2 regions of the Neobacillus sp. OS1-32 genome follow, and region 1 is predicted to be linked to the other one. Evidence: a T-box and tRNA genes for the amino acid it is inferred to sense, from the RefSeq annotation. Region 1 holds a T-box; the other holds one or more tRNA genes.

What was found. The T-box of region 1 lies ahead of ileS (isoleucine--tRNA ligase). A T-box ahead of a tRNA ligase gene usually reads a tRNA of that ligase, here a tRNA-Ile.
Region 2: it encodes a tRNA-Ile, which carries the amino acid that the T-box ahead of ileS (isoleucine--tRNA ligase) is inferred to sense. The anticodon was not compared.

What each region holds. Positions count from the first base shown of each region.
Region 1 covers NZ_CP133263.1:1,694,730-1,708,987, reverse strand. Annotated here, with positions in the region: gene RCG24_RS08615 (YlmC/YmxH family sporulation protein) at 33-296, shown strand; gene pgeF (peptidoglycan editing factor PgeF) at 354-1,172, shown strand; gene RCG24_RS08605 (YggS family pyridoxal phosphate-dependent enzyme) at 1,181-1,858, shown strand; gene RCG24_RS08600 (cell division protein SepF) at 1,870-2,319, shown strand; gene RCG24_RS08595 (YggT family protein) at 2,325-2,588, shown strand; gene RCG24_RS08590 (YlmH family RNA-binding protein) at 2,619-3,392, shown strand; gene RCG24_RS08585 (DivIVA domain-containing protein) at 3,469-3,984, shown strand; T-box leader at 4,037-4,277, shown strand; gene ileS (isoleucine--tRNA ligase) at 4,373-7,144, shown strand; gene RCG24_RS08575 (hypothetical protein) at 7,302-7,598, shown strand; gene lspA (signal peptidase II) at 7,710-8,201, shown strand; gene RCG24_RS08565 (RluA family pseudouridine synthase) at 8,173-9,081, shown strand; gene pyrR (bifunctional pyr operon transcriptional regulator/uracil phosphoribosyltransferase PyrR) at 9,268-9,810, shown strand; gene RCG24_RS08555 (solute carrier family 23 protein) at 9,975-11,288, shown strand; gene RCG24_RS08550 (aspartate carbamoyltransferase catalytic subunit) at 11,443-12,384, shown strand; gene RCG24_RS08545 (dihydroorotase) at 12,344-13,630, shown strand; gene RCG24_RS08540 (carbamoyl phosphate synthase small subunit) at 13,627-14,258, shown strand, end outside.
Region 2 covers NZ_CP133263.1:1,165-15,422, forward strand. Annotated here, with positions in the region: rRNA gene RCG24_RS00005 (16S ribosomal RNA) at 1-488, shown strand, start outside; rRNA gene RCG24_RS00010 (23S ribosomal RNA) at 678-3,615, shown strand; rRNA gene rrf (5S ribosomal RNA) at 3,951-4,067, shown strand; tRNA gene RCG24_RS00020 (tRNA-Val) at 4,078-4,153, shown strand; tRNA gene RCG24_RS00025 (tRNA-Thr) at 4,168-4,240, shown strand; tRNA gene RCG24_RS00030 (tRNA-Lys) at 4,273-4,348, shown strand; tRNA gene RCG24_RS00035 (tRNA-Lys) at 4,381-4,456, shown strand; tRNA gene RCG24_RS00040 (tRNA-Leu) at 4,466-4,550, shown strand; tRNA gene RCG24_RS00045 (tRNA-Gly) at 4,559-4,633, shown strand; tRNA gene RCG24_RS00050 (tRNA-Leu) at 4,639-4,727, shown strand; tRNA gene RCG24_RS00055 (tRNA-Arg) at 4,738-4,814, shown strand; tRNA gene RCG24_RS00060 (tRNA-Pro) at 4,823-4,899, shown strand; tRNA gene RCG24_RS00065 (tRNA-Ala) at 4,915-4,987, shown strand; tRNA gene RCG24_RS00070 (tRNA-Met) at 5,012-5,088, shown strand; tRNA gene RCG24_RS00075 (tRNA-Ile) at 5,097-5,173, shown strand; tRNA gene RCG24_RS00080 (tRNA-Ser) at 5,201-5,293, shown strand; tRNA gene RCG24_RS00085 (tRNA-Met) at 5,315-5,388, shown strand; tRNA gene RCG24_RS00090 (tRNA-Asp) at 5,392-5,468, shown strand; tRNA gene RCG24_RS00095 (tRNA-Phe) at 5,623-5,698, shown strand; tRNA gene RCG24_RS00100 (tRNA-His) at 5,720-5,795, shown strand; tRNA gene RCG24_RS00105 (tRNA-Gly) at 6,119-6,192, shown strand; tRNA gene RCG24_RS00110 (tRNA-Ile) at 6,197-6,270, shown strand; tRNA gene RCG24_RS00115 (tRNA-Asn) at 6,287-6,361, shown strand; tRNA gene RCG24_RS00120 (tRNA-Ser) at 6,365-6,452, shown strand; tRNA gene RCG24_RS00125 (tRNA-Glu) at 6,462-6,533, shown strand; gene RCG24_RS00130 (GntR family transcriptional regulator) at 6,901-7,626, shown strand; gene RCG24_RS00135 (PTS system mannose/fructose/sorbose family transporter subunit IID) at 7,635-7,967, shown strand; gene nagA (N-acetylglucosamine-6-phosphate deacetylase) at 8,040-9,188, shown strand; gene RCG24_RS00145 (hexose kinase) at 9,295-10,236, shown strand; gene lacD (tagatose-bisphosphate aldolase) at 10,262-11,251, shown strand; gene glgB (1,4-alpha-glucan branching enzyme) at 11,821-13,773, shown strand; gene RCG24_RS00160 (glucose-1-phosphate adenylyltransferase) at 13,712-14,258, shown strand, end outside.

The sequences.
Region 1 (14,258 bases):
TATTGAAAGTATCGGATTGGGGAGTGATGTAGATGGTTAAAATTTCAGAATTTCAAATAAAGGATGTTGTCAATGTATCGGATGGAAAGAGGCTTGGCAATATAGGCGATATTGAGATTAATCTTTCAACAGGAAAAATTGAAGCAGTTGTCATTTCCGGGAATGGCAGGATGCTCGGCTTTTTCGGAAAAGAGGATGAAGTCGTGATTCCTTGGAACAATATCATTAAAATTGGCCAGGATGTCATTTTAGTCAGATTTAAAGGTGCTGAAGAAAAATCAACCGATGAGGGATAGTGTGCACGAATCTTCTTTTCATGGTAAACTATAGAAAAACATAAGAGGGTACTTTAAATGGAACCTTTTGTTAGAGATAATCAATCCTATTTAACAATTGAACCTTGGATGCAGCAGTTTCCCGGACTCGTTGCCGGTTTTACAACCAAAACCGGCGGTGTCAGTCATGGAGAGTTCGCTTCGCTAAACCTGGGTTTTCATGTTGGCGATCAAGTAACTGATGTTTGTGCTAATCGCTTAATCGTTGCAAAAGAACTGGACTTCCCGTTAAACCGTTGGGTCGGGGCCGAACAAATCCATGATATTGTGGTCAAAAAAGTTACAAAAGCGGATTGTGGAAAAGGCGCGGACTCCTATGACCACTCGATTAAAGGAACGGATGGTTTTTATACAAATGAAACGGGAATCTTGTTGACGCTGTGCTATGCTGACTGTGTTCCGATTTACTTTATTGCCCCTGACTTTGGGATGATTGGGGTTCTTCATGCCGGCTGGAAAGGCACCGTTGCCCAAATAGCCAGACAAATGGTTGAAGCATGGAATAAAGATGGCATTAAGCCCGGCGATATTCATGTGACAATTGGTCCCTCCATTTGCGAAAAATGTTACATTGTCGATAATCGTGTCGTTAATTTAGTAGAAAATATACTAGAAGATGTCGATGGAAAACCATATAATTTAATTAATGATGGACAATATTCTTTAGATTTGCGTGCATTAAATCGGCAAATCCTGCTGAAGGCTGGGATTCCTGCCCAGCAAATTATGGTGACCAATCTATGTACCAGCTGTGATTCGGAGTTGTTTTTTTCGCATCGCCGTGATCAAGGGAAAACAGGCAGAATGTTAAGTTTCATTGGTTGGAAGGAGATCTGATTTCATTCATGAAAGTAACAGAAAAACTTGAACGTATTAAGCAGCAAATTGATCAGGCCTGTCAAAGAGTAAATCGTAAACCTGAAGAGATTCGGATCATTGCCGTTACAAAATATGTAACGGTTGAAAGAGCAAAAGAGGCATTAGATGCCGGGCTTACTGATTTCGGTGAAAATCGTGATGAAGGTCTCATAAGTAAGTGGGAGGTTCTAGGGGACAAGCCTGTTTGGCACTATATTGGTACGTTACAATCGCGAAAGGTAAAAAACATTATCGATAAAGTCGAATATATTCATTCGTTGGATCGCCTGTCATTGGCAAAGGAGATTAATAAACGGGCACAACGAGAGATAAAATGCCTTGTCCAAGTCAATGTCTCCGGGGAGGAATCAAAACACGGTCTGCCTCTTGAAGAGGTGATTTCCTTTATTGAATCACTTCGTCCATTTGAGAATATTCGTGTTGAAGGCTTAATGACGATGGCACCATTGACGAATGATGAACAGATCATACGGGATTGTTTTCGTAAGTTAAGCGAGCTTCGCAAACAGGTTCAAGCATTACATTTGGATTTTGCCCCCTGTACAGAACTTTCCATGGGAATGTCTAATGATTATTCAATCGCCATTGAAGAAGGAGCCACGATGGTCAGGATCGGCACGGCACTTGTTGGTGAAGATGATTAGGGGAGAAAAAGATGACGATAAAATCTAAATTAAAAACATTTTTCTTTTTAGATGATGAATATGAGGACAGCGAAAGTTTTGAAGAACGAACAGAACCAAAAAAAAACTCAAAGCCTGGTGGAAAAACGCAAAATGTAGTTAGTCTTCAAAGTATCCCAAAGCAATCAAATGGGCAAAAGGCTTCTAAAGTTATTCTGGCGGAGCCTGGAACATATGCTGAAGCAACAGAAATTGCCGACCATTTAAAGAATCACCGCGCTGTAGTCGTTAATTTACAGCGGATTGACCGCGAACAAGGACGGCAAATTATTGATTTTCTAAGTGGTGTTGTTTATACCCTTGGAGGAGATATGCAGAAGATTGGGACAAATATTTTCTTATGCACTCCGGATAATGTTGAGGTGTCGGGAAATATCACTGATCTTTTTCCAGAACAAGATATTCATAAAATGAGGTGGTAATGGGAATGTATTTTGTGATAAGTCTATTGCAGCAGCTAATTCAGATCTATTCATGGGCATTAATTATTTATATCTTAATGTCATGGTTTCCTAATGCGCGCGATACATCTGTCGGCAGGTTTTTAGCGAGGATTTGTGAGCCGTATCTGGAACCGTTTAGAAAAATAATTCCGCCAATTGGGATGATTGATATATCTCCAATTGTGGCGTTTCTTGTGTTAAACTTTGCCCAAAGAGGCTTAGTCAGCGTCTATCAAATGATTGGATAACTAATTTTCGTCCGGGTTGTGTATACACTTATGAGCATTTATCAACATTTTCGTCCAGAAGAAAGGGAATTTATTGATCAGGTAACCGATTGGAAGGAGAATGTCGAGCAGCAATATGCGTCCAAACTGACCGATTTTCTCGATCCGCGGGAGCAGCATATTTTAAAATCAATTATTGGTGAATCAGGTGATGTGAAGTATTCCTTCTTTGGCGGTATCGATAATGGGGAAAGAAAACGGGCATTACTGTATCCAGATTATCTCACACCCAATGAAGAAGATTTTCAAATCAGCCTATTTGAAATTGAATATCCAAAAAAATTTGTGACAATTGAACACCGTCAGGTTTTAGGAACGCTAATGTCCCTAGGTCTGAAACGCGGAAAGTTTGGTGATATTCTGATTGCAGATGAACGGGTTCAATTTTTAGCTGCAACGGAAGCAGCCAGTTTTATTATAAACCATGTTGAAACCATTGGCCGTGCAGGTGTAAAACTTGTTGAAAAACCGTTAGATCAAGCACTCGATTTAAAGGAAATATGGGATGAAAGCGAAATAACAGTATCTTCCCTGCGCCTGGATACTGTTATTTCTAGTGTTTTTCATCTATCAAGACAAAAATCGCAGCTTTTCATTCAACATGGGGTGGCCAAAGTAAATTGGACAATGATTGAAAATCCTTCATTTTCATGTGGGGAAGGCGACTTGATTTCCGTTCGCGGTTATGGAAGGTCGAAAATTCTTCGTATTGATGGAAAAACAAAAAAAGAAAAATGGCGAATGCTTATAGGAAAGCAAAAATAATTTATTTGTTGAAGGATTTTTAAAAACCTTGTCGAATAATTCCTAATACATACAGAGATTTGTTGGAGGTGGCAGCATGCCGTTAACGCCGTTAGATATTCATAATAAAGAATTTAATAAAGGATTCAGAGGATACGACGAGGACGAAGTAAATGAATTTTTGGACCAGGTGATTAAAGATTATGAAATGGTTCTCAGGGAAAAGAAGGAACTGGAAGAACGCTTAGCCGACATGAATGAGCGCTTGAGCCATTTTTTAAATATTGAAGAAACCCTAAATAAATCGATCGTAATTGCCCAAGAGGCCGGTGAAGAAGTAAGGCGGAATGCTCAAAAGGAAGCAAAACTTATTGTGAAGGAAGCCGAAAAAAATGCCGACCGCATTATCAATGAATCGCTTTCAAAGGCGAGAAAAATTGCGCTTGAAATTGAAGATTTGAAGAAACAATCAAAAGTATTTCGAACCCGTTTTAAAATGCTGATTGAAGCACAGCTAGACATGCTGAATACCGATGATTGGGATCATTTATTGGAATATGAAGTAGATGCATCAGAGTTGAATCTTCAGGAAGAAGAAGATTCACTGGCTTGACGAATGATGTAATTGTAGCATATAATTTCTTAACAGATTATTACGAATAGAATGGCTGACGATGATAGGGACAGTACAATTTTCAGGATGCTTTTATTAGCGAACCAGGGATGGTGGAAGCCTGGTAGAGCAGAATATTGGAAAATCACCCTTGAGTTCCGTGTTGAACATCTTTAAAAAAGGCTAGTAGACACTGGCGTGTTATTTACGTTACAAATAAGAAAAGCGGGTGGAACAATAGCTGTTCTGTCTATCAGGGTGGTACCGCGGGAAATAACCTTCTCGTCCCTCTATAGGGATGAGAGGGTTTTTTTTATCGTTGTAATTACTTATACTTTTCTGAAAAAGTGACCATTCTATTTTAATAGCAAGTATTGGAGGAAGAAAGATGGACTACAAAGATACGTTGTTAATGCCGAAAACGGAGTTTCCGATGCGCGGCAATCTCCCCAAACGTGAACCGGAAATCCAGGCGAAATGGGAAGAAATGAACATTTATCAAAAGGTACAGGAACGGACAAAAGGCCGGCCCATGTTTGTGCTTCATGATGGACCACCATATGCAAATGGGGATATCCATATGGGGCATGCCTTGAATAAAATTTTAAAGGATATTATTGTCCGCCATAAATCAATGACCGGTTACCATGCGCCATATGTACCAGGCTGGGATACGCACGGATTGCCAATCGAACAGGCATTAACGAATAAAGGCGTGAAAAGAAAAGAAATGTCTGTTGCTGATTTCCGTAAACTTTGTATGGAATATGCTTATGAACAAATTAATAACCAACGGACACAGTTTAAGCGTCTGGGGGTCAGAGGAGATTGGGAAAACCCATACATCACCTTAAAACCGGAATATGAAGCCCAGCAAATAAAGGTTTTCGGGGAAATGGCGAAAAAGGGCTATATTTATAAAGGTCTAAAGCCTGTATATTGGTCCCCATCCAGTGAGTCAGCTCTTGCTGAAGCAGAAATTGAATATAAAGATAAACGGTCACCATCGATTTACGTTGCCTTTAAGGTGAAAGATGGCAAAGGCGTTCTTGATCACGATACGGAAATCGTTATCTGGACAACCACACCATGGACTATCCCGGCAAACTTGGGGATTTCCGTCCATCCAGATTTAACTTATGTAGTCGCCGCCGTTAATGGTCATAAATATTTAGTGGCTGAAAGCCTGCTTGAATCAGCGGCAAAGGAAATCGGTTGGGAAGCACCGCAAATCGTCCAGAAGCTTAAAGGAACTGATTTAGAGTACATTGTGGCCAGCCACCCATTATATGATCGTGATTCCTTAGTGATGTTAGGCGAACATGTTACAACAGACGCTGGTACCGGCTGTGTCCATACAGCACCGGGACACGGGGAGGACGACTTTATTATAGGTCAAAAATACGGTCTGGATGTCCTCTGTCCTGTTGATGATAAAGGCTGTATGACGAGGGAAGCGCCGGGTTTTGAAGGGTTGTTTATCGAAGATGCCAATAAAGCGATTGGTCAAAAGCTGGAGGAAAAAGGAGCATTACTAAAACTGAGTTTTATCACCCATTCCTATCCGCATGACTGGCGGACGAAAAAACCGGTTATTTTCCGGGCAACGGCTCAATGGTTTGCTTCGATTAAAGATTTCCGCGAACAATTACTTGAGGCTGTGAAAGAGACAAAATGGGTTCCAGCTTGGGGAGAAACACGCCTTTTCAATATGGTCCGTGATCGCGGAGACTGGTGTATTTCCAGACAGCGTGTCTGGGGAGTGCCTATTCCAGTGTTTTATGCTGAAAATGGGCAAGAAATTATTACCGATGAAACGATTGATCATATTTCTAATCTTTTCCGTCAATACGGGTCGAATGTCTGGTTTGAACGGGAAGCAAAGGATCTGCTGCCGGAAGGCTTCACTCATCCGGGAAGCCCAAATGGAAAATTCACGAAAGAAACAGATATCATGGATGTTTGGTTTGACTCTGGCTCATCACACCAAGCCGTTTTGCTTGAAAGAGATGATTTAGTCCGTCCTGCCGACCTTTACCTGGAAGGCTCTGACCAATACCGCGGCTGGTTTAATTCATCGTTATCAACTGCCGTTGCGGTTACCGGAAAGGCACCATATAAAGGGGTATTAAGCCATGGTTTTGCCTTGGACGGTGAAGGACGAAAAATGAGTAAATCATTAGGAAATGTTGTCGTTCCTGCCAAGGTTATGAATCAACTAGGAGCAGATATTTTACGTCTGTGGGTGGCATCTGTTGATTACCAAGCTGATGTCCGCGTGTCTGACGCGATTCTAAAACAGGTAGCGGAGGTTTACCGCAAAATCCGCAATACCTTCCGTTTCTTATTAGGAAACCTGGCTGATTTTGATCCGGCAAAGGATAAACTTCCTTACGAAAAACTTCGCGAGGTAGACCAATTTATTCTGGTTAAATTAAATAAGTTGATTAAATTGGTTCGTAATGCTTATGAGAATTACGATTATTCCGGTATTTATCATGCGGTAAATAATTTCTGTACCCTTGATTTAAGTGCCTTCTATTTAGACTTTGCCAAAGATGTATTATATATCGAAGCACAAGATAACCATGCACGTCGGGCGATTCAGACGGTATTATATGAATCATTATTGGCACTAACAAAATTGGTTTCACCAATCCTGTCTCATACGGCCGACGAGGTGTGGCAATATATTCCTGGAGTTGATGAAGAAAGTGTTCAATTAACTGACATGCCGGAATATCAGGAGCTTCCTGGTGCTCAGGCTTTGGAGGAAAAGTGGACCGCCTTTATGAAGCTCCGTGATGATGTCTTAAAAGCATTGGAAGAGGCGCGTAATCAGAAGGTGATTGGAAAATCATTAACGGCTAAAGTTACGTTATACGTCAATGAGAAAACCAAGGATCTGTTAGAGTCGATTGAGGAAAGTCTAAATCAATTATTCATTGTATCAGGTTTTGAAGTTGCTGGTTTCTACGAGGCAGCGCCGGAGCATGCGCTAAAATTGGAAACAGCAGCGATTGTTGTCACAAAGGCTGAGGGGGAAACTTGCGAACGCTGCTGGGTCGTTACCCCTGAAATTGGTCATGATCATGACCTGCCAACCTTATGCCCGCGTTGTGCAAAAGTCGTAAAAGAAAATTATTCACATCTCGTTTAAACAGACTGAGAGAGGCTGCTCCAAAACAATCGGAAGCAGCCTCATTAAATTTTTTCCTTGTCCGTTAAATGTTGTCCGTGATGTCAATTGTTTTGCAGTTTCAGCGGTAGTTTCCCGGAGAAAATAAAACAAATGATGAAACGGAGGTAAAACACATATGAATGCGATACAGGAAAAATTGTTTTTGGAACTCCGTCAAACGAAAATTGAACTTGAACAGTCATTAATGAGCAGACAGAATAGGGACTGGTTGACAAATCTTTTAGAATCAGAACTGAGAGATGTTAACGCTGCCATTTGTAAATTTGAACAAGGCCAATATGGTAAATGCGAAAGGACGGGCGAATGGCTCCCAGAAAATTTATTGCAAATTATTCCTACTGTTAAATCAGTGAATGACTCCGAAATAGTTAATCGCTATTATAAAAAAACGATCTCAACCTTAGACTTGTAACGTTACATTGTCGATTTGCCGTTAAATATGCTAAAATGCAGAAGAAACTAGGAAAGCACAAGCGTCTTCATAAGAGGTGTTTTAGCTTTTGGGATGTGGGGGTATTTCTTCGTGTATTATTATTTAATTGCAATTTTTGTGATCCTTTTAGATCAATTAACGAAATGGCTAGTCGAGCACAATATGTATTTAGGAGAAAGTATTCCAATCATTCATAACTTTTTATACATTACCTCTCATCGCAATCGTGGGGCTGCATGGGGCATTCTACAAGGGCAGATGTGGCTGTTTTATGTGATAACCGTTGTGGTCATCATCGCTATTATGTATTATCTGCATAAAGCTGCAAAGGGAAGACGATTGTTGGGAACAGCGCTTGCTTTAATGTTAGGCGGGGCGATCGGAAACTTTATCGACCGGATCATTCGTAAGGAAGTTGTTGATTTCATTCATACCTATATTTTTGGCTATAATTTTCCTGTATTTAATATTGCTGATTCTGCATTAGTCATTGGTGTTGGCTTACTAATGATCCAAATGCTGCTTGACGAAAGAGACTCAAAGGAGAAAACATATGGAGAAAATGGAACACATCGTCCTTGACGAACAGCATGGGGAGCGAATTGATAAGGTCATCGCGGGTTTAGATGCTGATTGGTCAAGAACACAGGTACAGCAATGGATTAAAGATGGACATGTGCTCGTGAACGAAAGACCCGTGAAGACAAACTATAAATGCAGTTTGGATGATCAAATTGAAATTTCTATTCCTGATCCGGAGGAACTTGATGTTATCCCCGAACAAATGGATTTGGACATTTATTTTGAAGATAAGGATGTCCTGGTGGTCAACAAACCAAGAGGGATGGTCGTCCATCCTGCTCCGGGACATATGACAGGAACTTTGGTCAACGGTCTAATGGCTCATTGTAACGATTTGTCCGGGATCAATGGAGTCTTAAGACCGGGTATCGTTCATCGCATCGACAAGGATACATCGGGATTATTAATGGTTGCAAAGAACGATATGGCCCATGAAAGCCTTGTTAACCAGTTAGTCGAAAAAACGGTTACCCGAAAATATAAAGCGATTGTGCATGGGATCATTCCTCATGATTATGGCACGATTGATGCCCCTTTGGGAAGAGATAGCAAGGACAGGCAAAGCATGGCCGTAGTCGACCAAGGAAAACATGCGGTTACCCACTTTCAGGTACTCGAGCGGTTTAGCCAATATACTTTTGTTGAGTGCGTGCTGGAAACAGGAAGAACGCACCAAATTCGAGTTCACATGAAATATATTGGTTACCCGCTTGCCGGAGATCCCAAATATGGTCCAAAGAAAACGTTAGCTATTAATGGACAGGCACTTCATGCCGATGTACTTGGTTTTATTCATCCGAGAACAAAAGAATATCTTGAATTTGAAGCACCGCTTCCAGAAGATATGGAACATCTTCTTCGTTTGCTTAGAAAAAAATAATTGACATTCTGTCTAATTTAAAGTAAGATTTCTATAGTTTAATAAGCCTTTAAAATCAGTCCCGTGAGGCTGAGAAGGAAACGGTTATCGGACATCTGTTCTGTTATTGCAACCTCTGCATGTTTACCTCTCACCTGTAACGGTGGGAGGTATTTTTGTGATGTTAAAAGAAGAAGGTGATACAGTTTGAGCGAAAAAGCAATTGTGCTTGATGAACAGGCAATAGGTAGGGCCATGACCCGGATCGCCCATCAGATTATTGAGAAAAATAAGGGAATCACCGATTGTGTATTGGTCGGAGTAAGAACAAGAGGAATTTATTTGGCCAAGCGGCTTGCTGCCAAAATTGAAGAAATTGAAGGAAATCCAATTCCTGTCGGAGAACTGGATATAACCCTTTACCGCGATGATTTAACTATCAAAACGGATAATCATGAACCGCTTGTCAAAGGGTCCGATATCCCGTTTGAAATCAGTAATAAAAAAGTGATTCTCGTAGATGATGTTTTGTACACGGGAAGAACGGTCAGGGCAGGGATGGATGCGCTGATCGATATCGGCAGGCCGTCGGCAATCCAACTGGCTGTTTTGGTAGATCGTGGTCATCGTGAGCTTCCAATCAGGGCTGATTATGTTGGTAAAAATATTCCGACATCCAGCAGTGAGAAGATTGTTGTTGAACTGAATGAAGTCGACAATGTTGATCAAGTAAGTATCCATGATAAATAAATAATGACCCTTTTAAATGCAGTCCTGTGAGTCTGACAAAGGGAGAAGCGCTAATACATTCGATTGGTGCTCCATACCCTCTTTGGACCTTTTTGGACGAAGAGGGTTTTTTACTATAAAAGTGAAGAAAATAAATACACCTTATCATAACAGGGGAGATCAAAATGAGTAACAAGCCAATTTTAGACGTAAAAGATAAACCAAAAGCAGGTCAATGGTTTACACTAAGTATTCAGCATTTGTTCGCCATGTTTGGAGCAACCATTCTTGTTCCCTATTTGGTCGGACTAGATCCGGCAATCGCGCTTATATCCAGCGGTCTTGGAACTTTAGCCTTCCTGCTGATTACTAAATTTCAAGTTCCGGCCTATCTAGGTTCTTCCTTTGCCTATATTGTCCCGATTAAATTAATGAATGATACGATGGGTCCGGGGGCAGCAATGATTGGGACCTTCCTTGTTGGCCTTGTCTATGGTACCGTAGCTTTGATTATCAAGAAAGCCGGATACCGTTGGATTATGAATTTACTGCCGCCAATTGTTGTCGGACCGATTATTATCGTTATTGGTTTGTCGGTATCGGGAACAGCTGTCAATATGGCTACCCAAAATGCTGCGCAACATTATAGCATGCTTCACTTCTCGGTTGCCTTGGTAACCTTGGCTGCAACGATAATCTTTTCGATTTTTGCCAAAAAAATGCTGAGCATTATCCCGATCCTGGCGGGGATTGTCGTTGGCTATGTGTACGCATTAATTGTCGGTGTAGTCGATTTTGCACCGGTTCTAAAAGCACACTGGTTTGAAATGCCGCAGTTTATTATTCCGTTTGTCAGCTACAAAGTAAATTTCACCTGGGACATCTTTTGGCTCATGGTTCCAGTAGCGATTGTCACAATTTCGGAACATATTGGTCACCAGCTTATTCTAAGTGATATTGTCGGCCGTAACTACATAAAAGAACCGGGGCTGCATCGCTCGATTCTTGGTGACGGAACAGGCTCAATTATCTCGGCTTTGATTGGCGGACCACCAAAAACAACCTATGGTGAAAATATTGGCGTTCTGGTGATTACCCGTGTTTATAGTGTTTACGTACTGGCAGGCGCTGCGATTTTTGCGATTCTGTTTGGCTTTATCGGAAAAATTACTGCGCTCATTCATAGTATTCCAACACCGGTAATGGGCGGTGTATCAATCCTTCTGTTTGGAATCATTGCGTCCTCAGGTTTAAGAATGCTGGTCGATAATAAAATTGATTTTGAAGACAAACGAAACCTGGTGATTGCCTCAGTCATCCTTATTATCGGTGTGGGCGGAGCTATCTTAAAGCTGCCGTTTAAAGATATTCAAATTCAAGGAATGGCGTTGGCCGCGATTTTTGGAGTCATTTTAAACCTCATTCTTCCGGGCCGACCGGTGGTCAATGATGATTTGTTTGAAGAACGTACAGCTGAAAATAATAAACAAACTGCATAATCATGAACCTTTTAAATAAAGTCCAGTGAGGCTTTTAAGGGTGTAATTCCGATAAAGAGAGTTCTTTATCCGGATTTTTTCAAAAAAGGTTTTACACCCTGATCAATCGATCAGGGTTTTTTTTAGAAAAAACAAAAAACCGGGGGGATGTCAGATGCTAAATCATTTATTAACCACTAATGAGTTAAAGGTAGAGGAAATTTATCAAATTCTAGCAGATGCCAAAAGATTTGCCGAGGGGATGGAGTGGAGACCGGAACAAGCAACCTTTGCTGCAAATCTTTTCTTTGAAGCAAGTACACGGACCAAAAGCAGCTTTGAAGTCGCGGAACGAAAATTAGGATTAGAGGTTATTCCATTTGAAGTGGCAACCTCCAGTGTTCAAAAAGGGGAAACATTGTATGATACCGTTAAAACGTTGGAAGCAATCGGTGTTCATGCAGTTGTTATCCGCCATGGGCAAGACCGCTATTTTGATGAATTAGTTGGAAAAGTCGATATTCCGATCATCAATGGGGGAGATGGCTGCGGCCACCATCCAACCCAATCACTGCTTGACTTGATGACGATTTATCAGGAATTTGGCCGATTTGCCGGATTGAAGATTGCCATTGTCGGAGATATCCGTCATAGCAGGGTGGCCCGCTCGAATGCTGATGTGCTGACTAGACTTGGGGCTGAAGTATGTTTCTCCGGCCCGCGGGAATGGTATGATGCAAGTTTTAATTTAGCACAATATCAACCAATCGATGAAGTGATTGAGGATTCCGATGTCGTGATGCTTCTTCGGGTTCAGCATGAACGGCACTCGCTAAAGGGTAATTTTAGTGCAAGCGACTATCACCAACATTATGGACTGACGATTGAACGGGAGAAACGGATGAAGTCAGGCAGTATTATTATGCATCCAGCACCGGTCAATCGAAATGTAGAAATTGCTGATAGCCTAGTCGAATGCAGCAGGTCGAGAATATTTAAGCAAATGCAAAATGGTGTATATGTCAGAATGGCCGTTATCAAAAGGTCACTTGAAAGTCTTAAAGGAGGGTTCCATAATGAAACTGCTTATCAAAAACGCTTGTTACGCAGCGTCTGACGGTGAATGGAAAGAGTCTGATATTTTAATAGAAGATGGAACAATTTCCAAAATAGAAGCGAATTTACAGGTGGCCGTTGATCGTAAAGTCGATGCGGCAGGTCTCATTGTGGCCCCTGGATTCATTGACCTTCATGTTCATTTGCGCGAACCCGGCGGGGAGAAGAAGGAAACGATAGCGACTGGAACACTCGCGGCAGCCCGAGGCGGTTTTACAACCGTAGCGGCGATGCCGAATACTCGCCCAGTACCTGACACTAAAGAACAAATGGCCTGGCTTGTAGAAAGGGTAAAAGAAGTCGGCAAAGTTCGTGTCCTGCCATATGCCGCAATTACAACAAGGCAGCTTGGAAAAGAATTAACTGATTTTCATGCCTTAAAGCAGGCCGGTGCTTTCGCTTTTACGGATGATGGCGTAGGCGTTCAGTCGGCAGACATGATGCTGCAAGCGATGCAGCTGGCAGCCAAGGAAAATATGGCAATTGTGGCCCATTGCGAAGAAAATACACTGATTCATAACGGCTGTGTCCATGAAGGCAATTTTTCAAAAAAGCATGGACTTAACGGTATTCCTTCGGTTTGTGAATCAGTGCAAATTGCCAGGGATGTTTTACTGGCGGAGGCCGCGGGTTGTCATTATCATGTTTGTCATATCAGCACAAAGGAATCGGTTCGTGTTGTCAGAGATGCGAAACGGGCGGGGATTCGTGTGACAGCAGAAGTGACACCGCACCATTTATTATTAGCGGAAGACGATATCCCGGGTCTTGATCCAAACTACAAAATGAATCCGCCTTTGCGTTCAGCAGCTGACCGCGCAGCCTTAATCGAAGGGTTATTGGATGGCACGATCGATTTCATTGCGACCGACCATGCGCCGCATACGGTTGAAGAAAAAAATACCGGCATGGAACTGGCTCCATTTGGCATTGTCGGCTTAGAGACGGCATTCCCGCTGTTGTATAGCCATTTAGTCAAGAAAAATATTTTAACGCTTGAACAATTAATTGCCCTGTTAACAGCTAAACCAGCCCAAAGCTTTGGGCTCCCCTATGGAAAAATCGAGGTCGGGGAAGCGGCAGATTTGGTCTTAATTGATTTAAACGAGGAACAGGTCATTAATCCGGCAGAGTTTTTGTCCAAGGGGAAAAACACTCCATTTGCCGGTTGGAAATGCAGCGGCTGGCCAGTAATGACGATTGCAGCAGGCCAAATAGTTTGGAAAAAAGGTTGTGTAACCGTATGAAAAGACAATTAATTTTAGAAGATGGGACGATTTTTATTGGTGAGGGATTTGGCAGTAGCAATGAAACCATTGGCGAAGTCGTCTTTAACACCGGAATGACTGGCTACCAGGAAATACTCTCGGATCCTTCTTATTGCGGCCAAATAGTCACGCTTACTTATCCGTTAATCGGAAACTACGGGATTAACCGTGATGATTTTGAAACGATTCATCCAGCCGTAAAGGGTTTTATTGTCAAAGAAGCAGCTGATTTCCCGTCAAACTGGCGAAGTGAATTTGCTGTCGGTGAATATTTTGAAATGAAAAAAATCCCCGGGATTGCCGGAATTGACACACGCAAACTAACCAGAATTATTCGTCAATATGGAACCTTAAAGGGGGCTATCTGCAGTATCGAAAAAGATCCTCAGGAAGTGATCGAAACATTGCGCACGATAAACCTGCCAATTGACCAAGTAAGACAAGTGTCGACGAAGAATGCCTATCCAAGTCCGGGCCGCGGGAAAAGAGTGGTCCTCGTTGATTTTGGTATGAAGCATGGCATCTTGAGGGAATTAAATAAACGCGGCTGTGACATTGTAGTCGTTCCTTATTATACATCGGCTGATGAAATTCTCCAGTTACGTCC
Region 2 (14,258 bases), 1.7 Mb from region 1:
CATGGTTGTCGTCAGCTCGTGTCGTGAGATGTTGGGTTAAGTCCCGCAACGAGCGCAACCCTTGATCTTAGTTGCCAGCATTCAGTTGGGCACTCTAAGGTGACTGCCGGTGACAAACCGGAGGAAGGTGGGGATGACGTCAAATCATCATGCCCCTTATGACCTGGGCTACACACGTGCTACAATGGATGGTACAAAGGGCAGCGAAGCCGCGAGGCTAAGCCAATCCCATAAAACCATTCTCAGTTCGGATTGCAGGCTGCAACTCGCCTGCATGAAGCCGGAATCGCTAGTAATCGCGGATCAGCATGCCGCGGTGAATACGTTCCCGGGCCTTGTACACACCGCCCGTCACACCACGAGAGTTTGTAACACCCGAAGTCGGTGGGGTAACCGCAAGGGGCCAGCCGCCTAAGGTGGGACAGATGATTGGGGTGAAGTCGTAACAAGGTAGCCGTATCGGAAGGTGCGGCTGGATCACCTCCTTTCTAAGGATAATAAGAGTTGACGTTTCTTGTTTGTTTAGTTTTGAGAGAATAATCTCTCATAAAGCTATATGATCCATCACTTCGTGATGAAAATCAGTAGCCTTGTTCCTTGAAAACTAGATAATCGTAATAGAAGAAGTAACCAAGTAAGAACCGAGTAATCGCTCATTTATGGTTTTAAACCTTTTAGGTTAAGTTAGAAAGGGCGCACGGTGAATGCCTTGGCACTAGGAGCCGATGAAGGACGGGACTAACACCGATATGCTTCGGGGAGCTGTAAGTAAGCGTCGATCCGGAGATTTCCGAATGGGGGAACCCCCTGCTCGTAATGGAGCAGGATCCTTACCTGAATTCATAGGGTAAGGAAGGCAGACCCGGGGAACTGAAACATCTAAGTACCCGGAGGAAGAGAAAGCAAACGCGATTCCCTAAGTAGCGGCGAGCGAAACGGGAACAGCCCAAACCGAAAGGCTTGCCTTTCGGGGTTGTAGGACACTCAACATGGAGTTACAAAGGAACGGAGTAGACGAAGCGATCTGGAAAGGTCCGCAAGAGAAGGTAAAAGCCCTGTAGTCGAAACTTCGTTCCCTCCTGAGTGGATCCTGAGTACGGCCGGACACGTGAAATCTGGTCGGAAGCTGGGAGGACCATCTCCCAAGGCTAAATACTCCCTAGTGACCGATAGTGAACCAGTACCGTGAGGGAAAGGTGAAAAGCACCCCGGGAGGGGAGTGAAAGAGAACCTGAAACCGTGTGCCTACAAGTAGTCAAAGCCCTTTAACGGGTAATGGCGTGCCTTTTGTAGAATGAACCGGCGAGTTACGATTGCATGCAAGGTTAAGTTGAAGAGACGGAGCCGCAGCGAAAGCGAGTCTTAAGTAGGGCGATCTTTAGTATGTAGTTGTAGACCCGAAACCAGGTGATCTACCCATGTCCAGGGTGAAGGTAGGGTAACACCTACTGGAGGCCCGAACCCACGCACGTTGAAAAGTGCGGGGATGAGGTGTGGGTAGCGGAGAAATTCCAATCGAACTTGGAGATAGCTGGTTCTCTCCGAAATAGCTTTAGGGTTAGCCTCACGGCTTGGAGTCTTGGAGGTAGAGCACTGTTTGGACTAGGGGCCCTCATCGGGTTACCGAATTCAGACAAACTCCGAATGCCAAAGACTTACCCGTGGGAGTCAGACTGCGAGTGATAAGATCCGTAGTCAAAAGGGAAACAGCCCAGACCACCAGCTAAGGTCCCAAAGTATACGTTAAGTGGAAAAGGATGTGGAGTTGCTTAGACAACCAGGATGTTGGCTTAGAAGCAGCCACCATTTAAAGAGTGCGTAATAGCTCACTGGTCGAGTGACTCTGCGCCGAAAATGTACCGGGGCTAAACGTATCACCGAAGCTGTGGATGGACACCGTTGGTGTCCGTGGTAGGAGAGCGTTCTAAGGGCGTTGAAGCTAGACCGGAAGGACTGGTGGAGCGCTTAGAAGTGAGAATGCCGGTATGAGTAGCGAAAGATGAGCGAGAATCTCATCCACCGAATGCCTAAGGTTTCCTGAGGAAGGCTCGTCCGCTCAGGGTTAGTCGGGACCTAAGCCGAGGCCGAAAGGCGTAGGCGATGGACAACAGGTTGATATTCCTGTACCACCTCTGAATCGTTTGAGTGATGGGGGGACGCAGGAGGATAGGGTAAGCGCGCTGCTGGTCATGCGCGTCCAAGCAGTTAGGCTGGTGAATAGGAAAATCCGTTCACCGTGAAGGCCGAGCTGTGACGGCGAGGGAAATATAGTACCGAAGTTCCTGATTCCACACTGCCAAGAAAAGCCTCTAGCGAGATTCAAGGTGCCCGTACCGCAAACCGACACAGGTAGGCGAGGAGAGAATCCTAAGGTGAGCGAGAGAACTCTCGTTAAGGAACTCGGCAAAATGACCCCGTAACTTCGGGAGAAGGGGTGCTTTTTAGGGTGCATAGCCCTGAAAAGCCGCAGTGAATAGGCCCAGGCGACTGTTTAGCAAAAACACAGGTCTCTGCAAAGCCGCAAGGCGAAGTATAGGGGCTGACGCCTGCCCGGTGCTGGAAGGTTAAGAGGAGGGGTTAGCTCACGCGAAGCTCTGAATCGAAGCCCCAGTAAACGGCGGCCGTAACTATAACGGTCCTAAGGTAGCGAAATTCCTTGTCAGGTAAGTTCTGACCCGCACGAAAGGCGTAACGATCTGGGCACTGTCTCAACGAGAGACTCGGTGAAATTATAGTACCTGTGAAGATGCAGGTTACCCGCGACAGGACGGAAAGACCCCATGGAGCTTTACTGTAGCCTGATATTGAATTTTGGTACAGCTTGTACAGGATAGGTAGGAGCCTGAGAAACCGGAGCGCCAGCTTCGGTGGAGGCGTCGGTGGGATACTACCCTGGCTGTATTGAAATTCTAACCCGCACCCCTCAATTGGGGTGGGAGACAGTGTCAGGTGGGCAGTTTGACTGGGGCGGTCGCCTCCCAAAGAGTAACGGAGGCGCCCAAAGGTTCCCTCAGAATGGTTGGAAATCATTCGCAGAGTGTAAAGGCACAAGGGAGCTTGACTGCGAGACCTACAAGTCGAGCAGGGACGAAAGTCGGGCTTAGTGATCCGGTGGTTCCGCATGGAAGGGCCATCGCTCAACGGATAAAAGCTACCCTGGGGATAACAGGCTTATCTCCCCCAAGAGTCCACATCGACGGGGAGGTTTGGCACCTCGATGTCGGCTCATCGCATCCTGGGGCTGTAGTCGGTCCCAAGGGTTGGGCTGTTCGCCCATTAAAGCGGTACGCGAGCTGGGTTCAGAACGTCGTGAGACAGTTCGGTCCCTATCCGTCGTGGGCGTAGGAAATTTGAGAGGAGCTGTCCTTAGTACGAGAGGACCGGGATGGACGCACCGCTGGTGTACCAGTTGTCTTGCCAAAGGCATCGCTGGGTAGCTATGTGCGGACGGGATAAGTGCTGAAAGCATCTAAGCATGAAGCCCCCCTCGAGATGAGATTTCCCATAGCTTTAAGCTAGTAAGATCCCTGAAAGATGATCAGGTTGATAGGTCAGAGGTGGAAGCGTGGTGACACGTGGAGCTGACTGATACTAATCGATCGAGGACTTAACCAAAATCGAAAAGCGGAAGCGTCCGCTTAGCAACGTATGGCTTCCTCGAAAAAGCTAATGCTTTTTCCTCGTGCGATGCCTACGCTGACGAAGTGTTCCTTGTGGAGGGCTTTGACTGAGATAAAGGAAACACGAAGAGTGAAACGATTCGATGTTGACTTATCGTAGGGAAAAGACCGAAAGACACTAGTTGCTGGACGCTGGAGCTGGACAATTAATATAAATGAACTCGTTCTTAACTACTTCTTCTGTATTATCTAGTTTTGAGGGAATGAAAATTTTCTCTTGAAAAAAATGAAAAAGGCACTATAATAAGAAAGTGTCGATTAAATTAATGGCCTGGCGGTGATGGCGAGAAGGTCACACCCGTTCCCATACCGAACACGGAAGTTAAGCTTCTCAGCGCCGATGGTAGTTGGGGCACGCGCCCCTGTGAGAGTAGGACGCTGCCGGGCATAAATTATTGGAGGATTAGCTCAGCTGGGAGAGCATCTGCCTTACAAGCAGAGGGTCGGCGGTTCGATCCCGTCATCCTCCACCATATTTTATTTCTTTGCCGGCCTAGCTCAATTGGTAGAGCAACTGACTTGTAATCAGTAGGTTGGGGGTTCAAGTCCTCTGGCCGGCACCTTTTGCCTCTTTTATCAATTTGTTGATAATGGGCCATTAGCTTAGTTGGTAGAGCATCTGACTCTTAATCAGAGGGTCGAAGGTTCGAGTCCTTCATGGCCCACCATTAAAAGCAATCGACAAAAGGTTAAACAGTATGAGCCATTAGCTCAGCAGGTAGAGCATCTGACTTTTAATCAGAGGGTCGAAGGTTCGAGTCCTTCATGGCTCACCATTTAATCATGCGGGTGTGGCGGAATTGGCAGACGCACCAGACTTAGGATCTGGCGCCGTAAGGCGTGGGGGTTCGACTCCCTTCACCCGCACCATTCAATATGCGGAAGTAGTTCAGTGGTAGAACACCACCTTGCCAAGGTGGGGGTCGCGGGTTCGAATCCCGTCTTCCGCTCCAGATTTGCCGGGGTGGCGGAACTGGCAGACGCACAGGACTTAAAATCCTGCGGTAGGTGACTACCGTACCGGTTCGATTCCGGTCCTCGGCACCATGTTAATATTGCGCCCGTAGCTCAATTGGATAGAGCGTCTGACTACGGATCAGAAGGTTATGGGTTCGACTCCTTTCGGGCGCGCCATATATTAACGGGAAATAGCTCAGCTTGGTAGAGCACTTGGTTTGGGACCAAGGGGTCGCAGGTTCGAATCCTGTTTTCCCGACCATCTTTTTTAAAATTTGGGGCCTTAGCTCAGCTGGGAGAGCGCCTGCTTTGCACGCAGGAGGCCAGCGGTTCGATCCCGCTAGGCTCCACCTTAACTGTATATATATATATTTGGCGGTGTAGCTCAGCTGGCTAGAGCGTACGGTTCATACCCGTAAGGTCGGGGGTTCGATCCCCTCCGCCGCTACCAAATATAAAGGACCTTTAGCTCAGCTGGTTAGAGCAGACGGCTCATAACCGTCCGGTCGTAGGTTCGAATCCTACAAGGTCCACCATTTATCTTAATTTCTTATATAATTTACGGAGGAATACCCAAGTCTGGCTGAAGGGATCGGTCTTGAAAACCGACAGGCGGGTTAAACCGCGCGGGGGTTCGAATCCCTCTTCCTCCGCCATAATCTTTAAATAATTATTATCGCGGGGTGGAGCAGTCCGGTAGCTCGTCGGGCTCATAACCCGAAGGTCGCAGGTTCAAATCCTGCCCCCGCAATCTGGTCTGGTAGTTCAGTTGGTTAGAATGCCTGCCTGTCACGCAGGAGGTCGCGGGTTCGAGTCCCGTCCAGACCGCCATTTTTAGTTTTAACTAGAAGGCTCAGTAGCTCAGTCGGTAGAGCAGATTGCATGCTCCTTTGAATATGCTTCTGTGGCAATCTGCGAGAAAAATCGTGAGATTTTTTGAGCAAAGGACTATAACTAGCCTTTCTGTAGGGTACATTCTTAATATGGCTCAGTAGCTCAGTCGGTAGAGCAAAGGACTGAAAATCCTTGTGTCGGCGGTTCGATTCCGTCCTGAGCCACCATTATTAAAAAAGAATATTGTGGCGGCTGTGGCGAAGTGGTTAACGCACCAGATTGTGGCTCTGGCATTCGTGGGTTCGATTCCCGTCAGCCGCCCCATCAATAAATAAGCGGGTGTAGTTTAGTGGTAAAACCACAGCCACGAGCATTGCATCGTGAGTCTGCTACGAGTTGCCTCGACGCATCTATCATCATCGAATTAGCTATTAAAGGAAGAGGCATTCTACGCGTGTATGAGTATATGATTATAAAATCAATTAAATAATGCGGGTGTAGTTTAGTGGTAAAACCACAGCCACGAGCATTGCATCGTGAGTCTGCTACGAGTTGCCTCGACGCATTTATCATCATCGAATTAGCTATTAGAGGAAGAGGCATTCCACGCGTGTATGAGTATATGATTATAAAATCAATTAAATAATGCGGGTGTAGTTTAGTGGTAAAACCACAGCCTTCCAAGCTGTTGTTGTGGGTTCGATTCCCATCACCCGCTCCATAATGGGCCTATAGCTCAGCTGGTTAGAGCGCACGCCTGATAAGCGTGAGGTCGATGGTTCAAGTCCATTTAGGCCCATCCTAACATTATTTATTCCGCAGTAGCTCAGTGGTAGAGCTATCGGCTGTTAACCGATCGGTCGTAGGTTCGAATCCTACCTGCGGAGCCATATGGAGAAGTACTCAAGTGGCTGAAGAGGCGCCCCTGCTAAGGGTGTAGGTCGGGTAACCGGCGCGAGGGTTCAAATCCCTCCTTCTCCGTTTTTATCTGGCCCCTTGGTCAAGCGGTTAAGACACCGCCCTTTCACGGCGGTAACACGGGTTCGAATCCCGTAGGGGTCATAATTTTAAACGTCACTTTCCTTTCATTCGAACAAATAAAACAGTCGTCTTCTTCGACATAGGTCCAGTTCTTCACATTATTGTTCATAAAAAAATCGCCCTTTCTGTAGTGTTGGTTTGGTCACTTACATTTTACTAGAGAAGGCGATTTTTTTTGTGCCCTTTTTTGAAAGAATGCAAAATAATGGGGCATCCAAAAGTCAAAATTAATGACTTTTTGGACAGCTCCAAACCGTCCCCCACGCTTCTTTGAAAGGGGTTTCAATTTTTTCTTGACATTGGGGATAAAAGGTATATAATTTAATCAAGAGGTAGTAACCAGTTCAACAAAGGTAATGACCAGTTTGAATTTAAGGAGACGAAATATGTGCTTATCAGCGATAGTAAAGTACCTTTATATTATCAGTTAGTTGATATTTTAGGGAAGCAAATTAAAGAAAATATGAAGCCACATGATAGGATGCTTTCCGAAAGGGAAATTTGCACCAAGTATAATGTTAGTCGGACTACAGTGAGGCTGGCCATGGCTGAATTGGAAAAGATGGGCTATATATACAAAATGCATGGAAAAGGGACCTTTGTAGCTACCTTGGCTGAGAATAAGCAAAATTTAATGGAGAGCTACAGTTTTACCGAACATATGAAAAAATTGGGTAAAGTCCCGAAAACCGAGGTCTTATCTTTTGAAGTGATCAAGGTTAATGATTATTTGGCAAAACATATGGGCCTATCTGGTGAGGAAAATGCCATTAAAATTATCCGCTTAAGGCTTGCAGATGGTATACCCATGATGGTTGAAACGAGTTATTTACCTTTTGCAAAGTTTTCGAGTCTAACCGAGGAATTAGTAAAAAAGAAGCCTTTGTATGAAATTTTTAAAGAGGAATTTTCACAGGTGATTAAGGCAGCTGATGAGGAATTTTCAGCAAGCATTATTCCTAGCAGGGAAGCCCACCTCCTCCAGGTTCCGACTAATTCTGCCTGCCTGAAATTGGAGCGTACCACCTACAATACAGCAAACCAGGTTATTGAGTTTACATTCAGTATCGCCAGAGCTGACCAATTCATTTATAAAGTTAGACATATTAGATAATTGGTTTGATGCATTATGGATACAATGCAGGAACAAAAGCAGTATTAAGCTTAAAAGAAAGTACCAAGAAAATTTCTCGTGCCGCATCAATCGTCGGGTTAACCGTTATCGGCGCACTTGTTGCCACTTATATTAATTTCAAATTTGGCATCAAAATCCATGCCGGCAGCATTAATGTTGATTTGCAAAAAGGCGTAATCGATCAAATTATGCCGCAATTATTACCGTTGCTTTATACATTCTTCTGCTATTGGATGTTGAAAAAAGGCCGTTCACCATTAACCTTGATTGGTGTTACCGTTGTAATCGGGATTCTTGGAAGCCTGTTTAAATTATTCTAATTGTTTGAATACCAGCAAAAGAGAAAAGATTCCCCTTCTTTTCTCTTTTGTTACGATGAAAGAAGGAATAAAATGCGCTACTTTGTTTATGCAGATAAATTTTTTCTAAAGAATGCGGTGGAGGACGCCGGCTATTTAGAAATTGTGGCCGGCAAATTTGGCAGCTATTCTAAAACGCTCCCGGTTGATCATGCCGAGGTCATCGACTGTAAGGGGAAATGGATTGCCCCGGGGTTAGTCGATACCCATATTCATGGGCTGTTAAATCATGATGTGATGGACAATGACTTTGAGGGCATCAAAGCTATTTCGGAAGGTCTTCTTTCCTGCGGTGTCACTTCATTTTTACCCACTACTTTAACTGCACCGGTCGATTTACTCAACAAAGTCATTGAAACCATTGGCAAGCATTATCAAGAAGTTCAAGGTGCAAAAATTCAAGGAATCTATTTAGAAGGTCCATTTTTCACGGAAGAGCACAAAGGGGCACAGAACCCGGACTATTTTTCTGATCCAGATCTGCGAGCTTTTGAAAAATGGCAACAGCTCTCAGGCGGGATCATCAAAAAAATTGCCTTAGCTCCTGAGCGCAAAGGAGCTGCAGAATTTGTCAAGAATGTGACAGAACAGGGAGTTGTCGTGGCGTTGGGCCATAGCAATGCAAGTTTCGAGCAGGCAAAAGAGGTGGTCGAAAGCGGCGCTTCTGTGTTTGTCCATACGTATAATGGGATGAGTCCGTTAACCTCCCGTGAACTGGGGATGGTCGGGGCGGCTATGACGCTGGAAAAGGTATTTGCGGAATTAATCTGTGACGGCCACCATGTACATCCATTAGCTGCAAAAATTTTAATGGATGTCCGCGGCAGGGATCGGGTGGCGATGATTACTGATTGCATGCGCGCGGGCGCTATGCCGGATGGGGCCTATACGTTGGGGGAATTCCCGGTCATCGTCAAAGACGGGAAGGCAACGATTGAAAACGGCAGCCTAGCCGGGAGTGTACTAAAACTGAAAGAAGCGTTGAAAAATGTTGTTGATTGGGGCATTGCCACTCCGGAAGAAGCGGTAATGATGACAACTATTGTCCCGGCTGCCAGCTGTCATATTGATGATGTCTGCGGCTCAATTGCACCGGGAAGAGAAGCTGATTTTATCGTGCTGACGGACAAAATGGAGCTGGAAGCCACCTATCTTAACGGTGTGTGCAGGTATCATGTATAAGAGTTTAGGCTTCAAAAAAATATCGTAAAACATTCACTAGCAAGGTTGCTGGTATCATGTAAAAGCATTTGGTGCCATAAAGTAAAAGCAAAAAGGGAGTCATTCGATGATTGTAAGTGTAACCATGAACCCGTCTGTCGATATCTCGTATCACTTAGATGAATTTATTTTAAATGAGGTCAATCGTGTTGCACATGTCAGCAAAACTGCAGGCGGCAAAGGCCTGAATGTTGCAAGGGTCATTCACTTGTTGGACGTCCCTGTGAACGCTACCGGAATTATAGGGGGAACACTCGGGACTTTTATTGAAAATCAGTTGGACCGTGATGGAATTGCACACGACTTTTTAAAGACGAATCAAGAGTCGCGAAACTGTATTGCCATTCTTCATGAGGGAAAGCAAACGGAAATTTTGGAAGCTGGGCCGCATTTTTCCACCAAAGAGAAAAATGAATTTTTCACCCATTTTGGAAAATTTTTAAAAACCGGAAATATTATTACGATCTCCGGCAGTCTGCCAAGAGGATTTGATGCTTCGGTCTACACCGAAATGATTTGTTTAGCCAGTGAACAGCAAATTCCTGTCTTGTTGGATTGTTCGGGAAAGGTGCTTGAGCAAGTTCTTAAGGCTAAGGAAGCCATGCCGGATCTTATTAAGCCAAACATTGACGAGTTAAATCAACTGCTTGATAAAAAATTGCATGCAGAAAACTTGGACGGGCTTAAAACGGCTTTAGCAGATCCGTTATTTGCTGATATTGAATGGGTTGTCGTATCACTGGGGGCAAAAGGGGCGTTTGTCAAACATAACGATGCGTATTTTCAAGTAAAAATCCCTTCGGTCCAAGTAGTGAATCCCGTTGGGTCGGGTGATTCCGTCGTTGCTGGATTAGCGGCTGCGATGCTGCAAGGAAAATCAGCGGAAGATATTATGAAAACAGCTATGACAACCGGGGTGTTAAATGCGATGGAGACACAAACCGGTTATGTAAATAAAGCAAAATTCGATCTTGTTTTCCAACAAGTGGAAGTAATTGAGATAAAATAAGATCAAAAGAGAGGGAGTTACAACTATGGTCAAATTAACGAACAATAAGCTAGAAGCATTAAAACGATTATCAGATGAAAATGGCATCATTGGTGCATTGGCCATTGACCAGAGGGGGTCATTGAAAAAAATGATTGCAAGTGCCAGCTCAAAAGAGATTGGCGATGAAGGTATCATTGAATTCAAAAAACTGGTAAGTAAAGAGCTCACGAAATATGCCTCATCGATTTTACTTGATCCTGAATATGGCCTGCCTGCTGCGGAAGTAAGGGATGAAAACGCAGGATTGCTGTTGGCTTATGAAAAGACCGGTTACGACGCAACCGTTCCTGGACGCCTGCCGGATGTGCTTGACGTGTGGTCAGCGAAACGGTTAAAAGAAGCCGGGGCGGATGCGGTTAAGTTTCTTCTATATTATGATGTTGATGAAGACCCAGCGATTAATGATATCAAACACGCATTCATCGAACGGGTTGGTTCGGAATGCGTTGCCGAGGATATCCCGTTCTTCCTGGAAATTGTTTCATATGATGCAGCGATTGAAGATGTGAAAAGCGTCGAATATGCTAAGGTAAAACCACATAAAGTCATTGACGCTATGAAGGTGTTCTCAGACCCACGCTACAACGTCGATGTGTTAAAAGTGGAAGTGCCTGTCAATATGAATTATGTCGAAGGCTTCGCTGAAGGCGAGGTTGTCTACACGGCGGAACAAGCAAAACAATACTTTAAAGACCAAAGTGATGCGACAGAGCTGCCTTATATCTATTTAAGTGCAGGGGTCAGCGCCCAATTGTTCCAAGATACGCTGGAATTCGCTGCCCAAGCCGGTGCAGAATTCAACGGCGTCCTTTGCGGCCGCGCTACATGGAAAAACGGCGTCCAGCCATTCGCCGAAAAAGGTCAAGCTGCTGGTAACGACTGGCTCCAAACCGAAGGCAAAGACAACATCACCAGCCTAGATGCTGTCTTAAAGAAAACCGCAAAATCTTGGTTCACCAAAGTCGAAGCATAAGTCATTTGGGTGTGATAATTTCCTGTAGTAATCATTCGATTGCTCATAAAAATCGTCCTTTCTAAATTGTTGGTTTGGCCACTTGCAATTTTACAAGAAACGACGATTTTTTTTGTGCCATTTTTTAGAAAAATAAGTGTACTAAGGAAAGCTTCATAAGCATAGGCATCGCAGCCCAATAGTGAATCTTTTGGGCGAACTACGCCTCATGAACCGCCTTAAAGGCTCGCCAGTCGGCGAGTTTTCATTTATGAATTTAACGGCTATTTACATGAAGAAAATTAGGTGTTGTAGCCCGTGATTTCCATTGTGATTTTCATTTATTACCAATCCCCCCTTCTTGGTTCCTAAAAAAAAAATCAAAAGTTAATTAATATTTTTAGCAAAAAGGCTCAAAGTTTGATGAATTTTTTGTCGAAAATGCAAGACTACCGATGAGAAACCGAACATTATCCCGATTTGCCGCCTAAATTGTCTGAAAAGAGAAAAAAGTATTTTGAGGATTACGACCCAAATGCATATATAATTGTTTTTTGAAATACATATTCTCAAGTGAGGAAGAGGAAATCATGACAGTAAACACAATATTTCCCACTGACTATCAGTTGCATCTATTTCATGAGGGAAATCTTTTCCAAAGTCATCGGCTATTCGGTGCTCATATTTTTTCCTATTCCAACCAAACGAGTACACGGTTCTGTGTATGGGCTCCCAACGCTGTAATAGTCCGACTGGTTGGAGAGTTTAATAACTGGGATGGTCATGGATATGAATTAAACAAAATGAATAATGAAGGAGTTTGGATGATCGTTGTGACTGACGATCTGGAAGGAAAGCTTTATAAGTATGAAATTGTTACACGATCTGGGGAGAGGCTGTTAAAAGCTGATCCTTATGCCGTTTATTCGGAAGTAAGACCGAATACTGCCTCGATTGTTTATTCCATAAATGATTATGCGTGGCAAGACGATCGATGGATGAAACGGAAGTCTCAAAGCAACTTCTTAACGGAGCCTGTTGTGATCTATGAAGTCCATTTAGGATCATGGCGAAAAAAACAAAATGGAGATTATCTTACATATTCGGAATTAGCTGCCGAGCTAATCCCTTATGTTAAGGAACATGGATTTACCCATGTAGAACTATTGCCGCTTGTTGAGCACCCGCTCGACGATTCGTGGGGTTATCAAGGAACCGGGTATTTTTCCGTTACTTCAAGGTTTGGTGAGCCCCGTGAGTTTATGTATTTTGTGGATCAGTGTCATCAACACGGAATTGGCGTAATCCTTGATTGGGTCCCGGGTCATTTTTGCAAAGACGCACATGGGTTATACCGTTTTGATGGTACCCATCTTTATTCGTATCAGACTCCTGGCGATCGGGAAAATATGATTTGGGGAACAGCCAATTTTGATTTAGGTAAGGGAGAAGTACAAAGTTTTCTCATTTCCAATGCCTTATTTTGGATGGACTATTTTCATATCGATGGTTTTCGGATGGATGCTGTTGCCAATATTATTTATTGGCCCAATGCAGGTCATGAGAAACGTGAAAATCCATTTGGAGTTGCGTTTTTAAAAAAGTTGAACCAGGTGATCGAAGAATATAATCCCAACTTTTTAATGATTGGTGAGGATTCTACCGAATTTCCCCGTGTAACCACGCCCGTACGCTTTGGTGGGCTGGGGTTTCATTATAAATGGAATATGGGCTGGATGAATGATGTTCTGGAATTTATGGAAACACCGCCGTTTGCCAGATCTCACGTTCATTCTAAGATTACATTTTCACTTTTATATGCTTTTTCGGAAAACTTTATGCTCCCATTTTCACATGATGAGGTTGTCCACGGAAAAAAGTCATTGCTTGATAAAATGCCTGGGGAATATCACGAGAAATTTGCTCAATTACGGCTATTGCTTGGATATATGTTTGCCCATCCAGGGAAAAAACTGCTATTTATGGGTTTTGAATTGGGGCAGTTTGCCGAATGGAAGGATAAAGAACAACTAGACTGGAATTTAATGGAATATCCCCTTCATCAAAAGAATAATTTTTATGTAAAAATGTTAACGAAAGTATATAAACGCTCAAAAGCGCTCTATGAACTAGATCACCTGCAGGCAGGTTTTGAGTGGATTGACGTTGACAATGCAGATCAATCCATTTTTTCTTTTATTCGCCGCGGAAAAAAAGAAGAGGCCCTGCTGATCATTGTTTGTAATTTCACAGGTATTGGCTATCAAGGATATAAGATTGGTGTCCCCAATCCGGGTCAGTATCGGGAAATATTTAATAGTGACCAAGAAGAATATGGCGGATCGGGGGTTGTAAATAAAAGGGCACTTATGGCGGTACAAGAGCCAAGTCATGGAAAACCATATTCACTTCATCTAACAGTAGCCCCGTTTGGGTTTCAAATAATAAGACCAGTCAAAAAACGAAAGGAGCGAAAAGGGAATGGTAAAGAAAAAGTGCGTGGCCATGCTGCTAGCAGGAGGAAAGGGGAGCAGGCTGAATGATCTAACCAAGGAGGTGGCAAAACCCGCAGTCCCTTTTGGAGGAAAATATCGGATAATCGATTTTACTCTAAGCAATTGTGCTAATTCCGGAATTGATACGGTTGGCGTTTTAACACAGTACCAGCCTTTACTATTAAACTCCTATATTGGCATTGGCAGTGCCTGGGACCTCGATTGTAAGGACGGCGGGGTAACGGTACTGCCGCCATATAGTGAATCTTCAGAGGTCAAGTGGTATACCGGAACCGCCAGTGCCATCTATCAAAATTTGAATTATTTAAAGCAATATCAGCCTGACTATGTCTTAATCCTTTCAGGGGACCATATATACAAAATGAATTATGAGAGTATGCTTGAATATCACAAGGAGAAACAGGCGGATGTCACAATTTCACTCATTGAGGTCGCCTGGGACGAAGCCAACCGGTTCGGCATTATGAATACGGATAGTGATATGAGGATCGTAGAGTTTGAGGAGAAGCCCG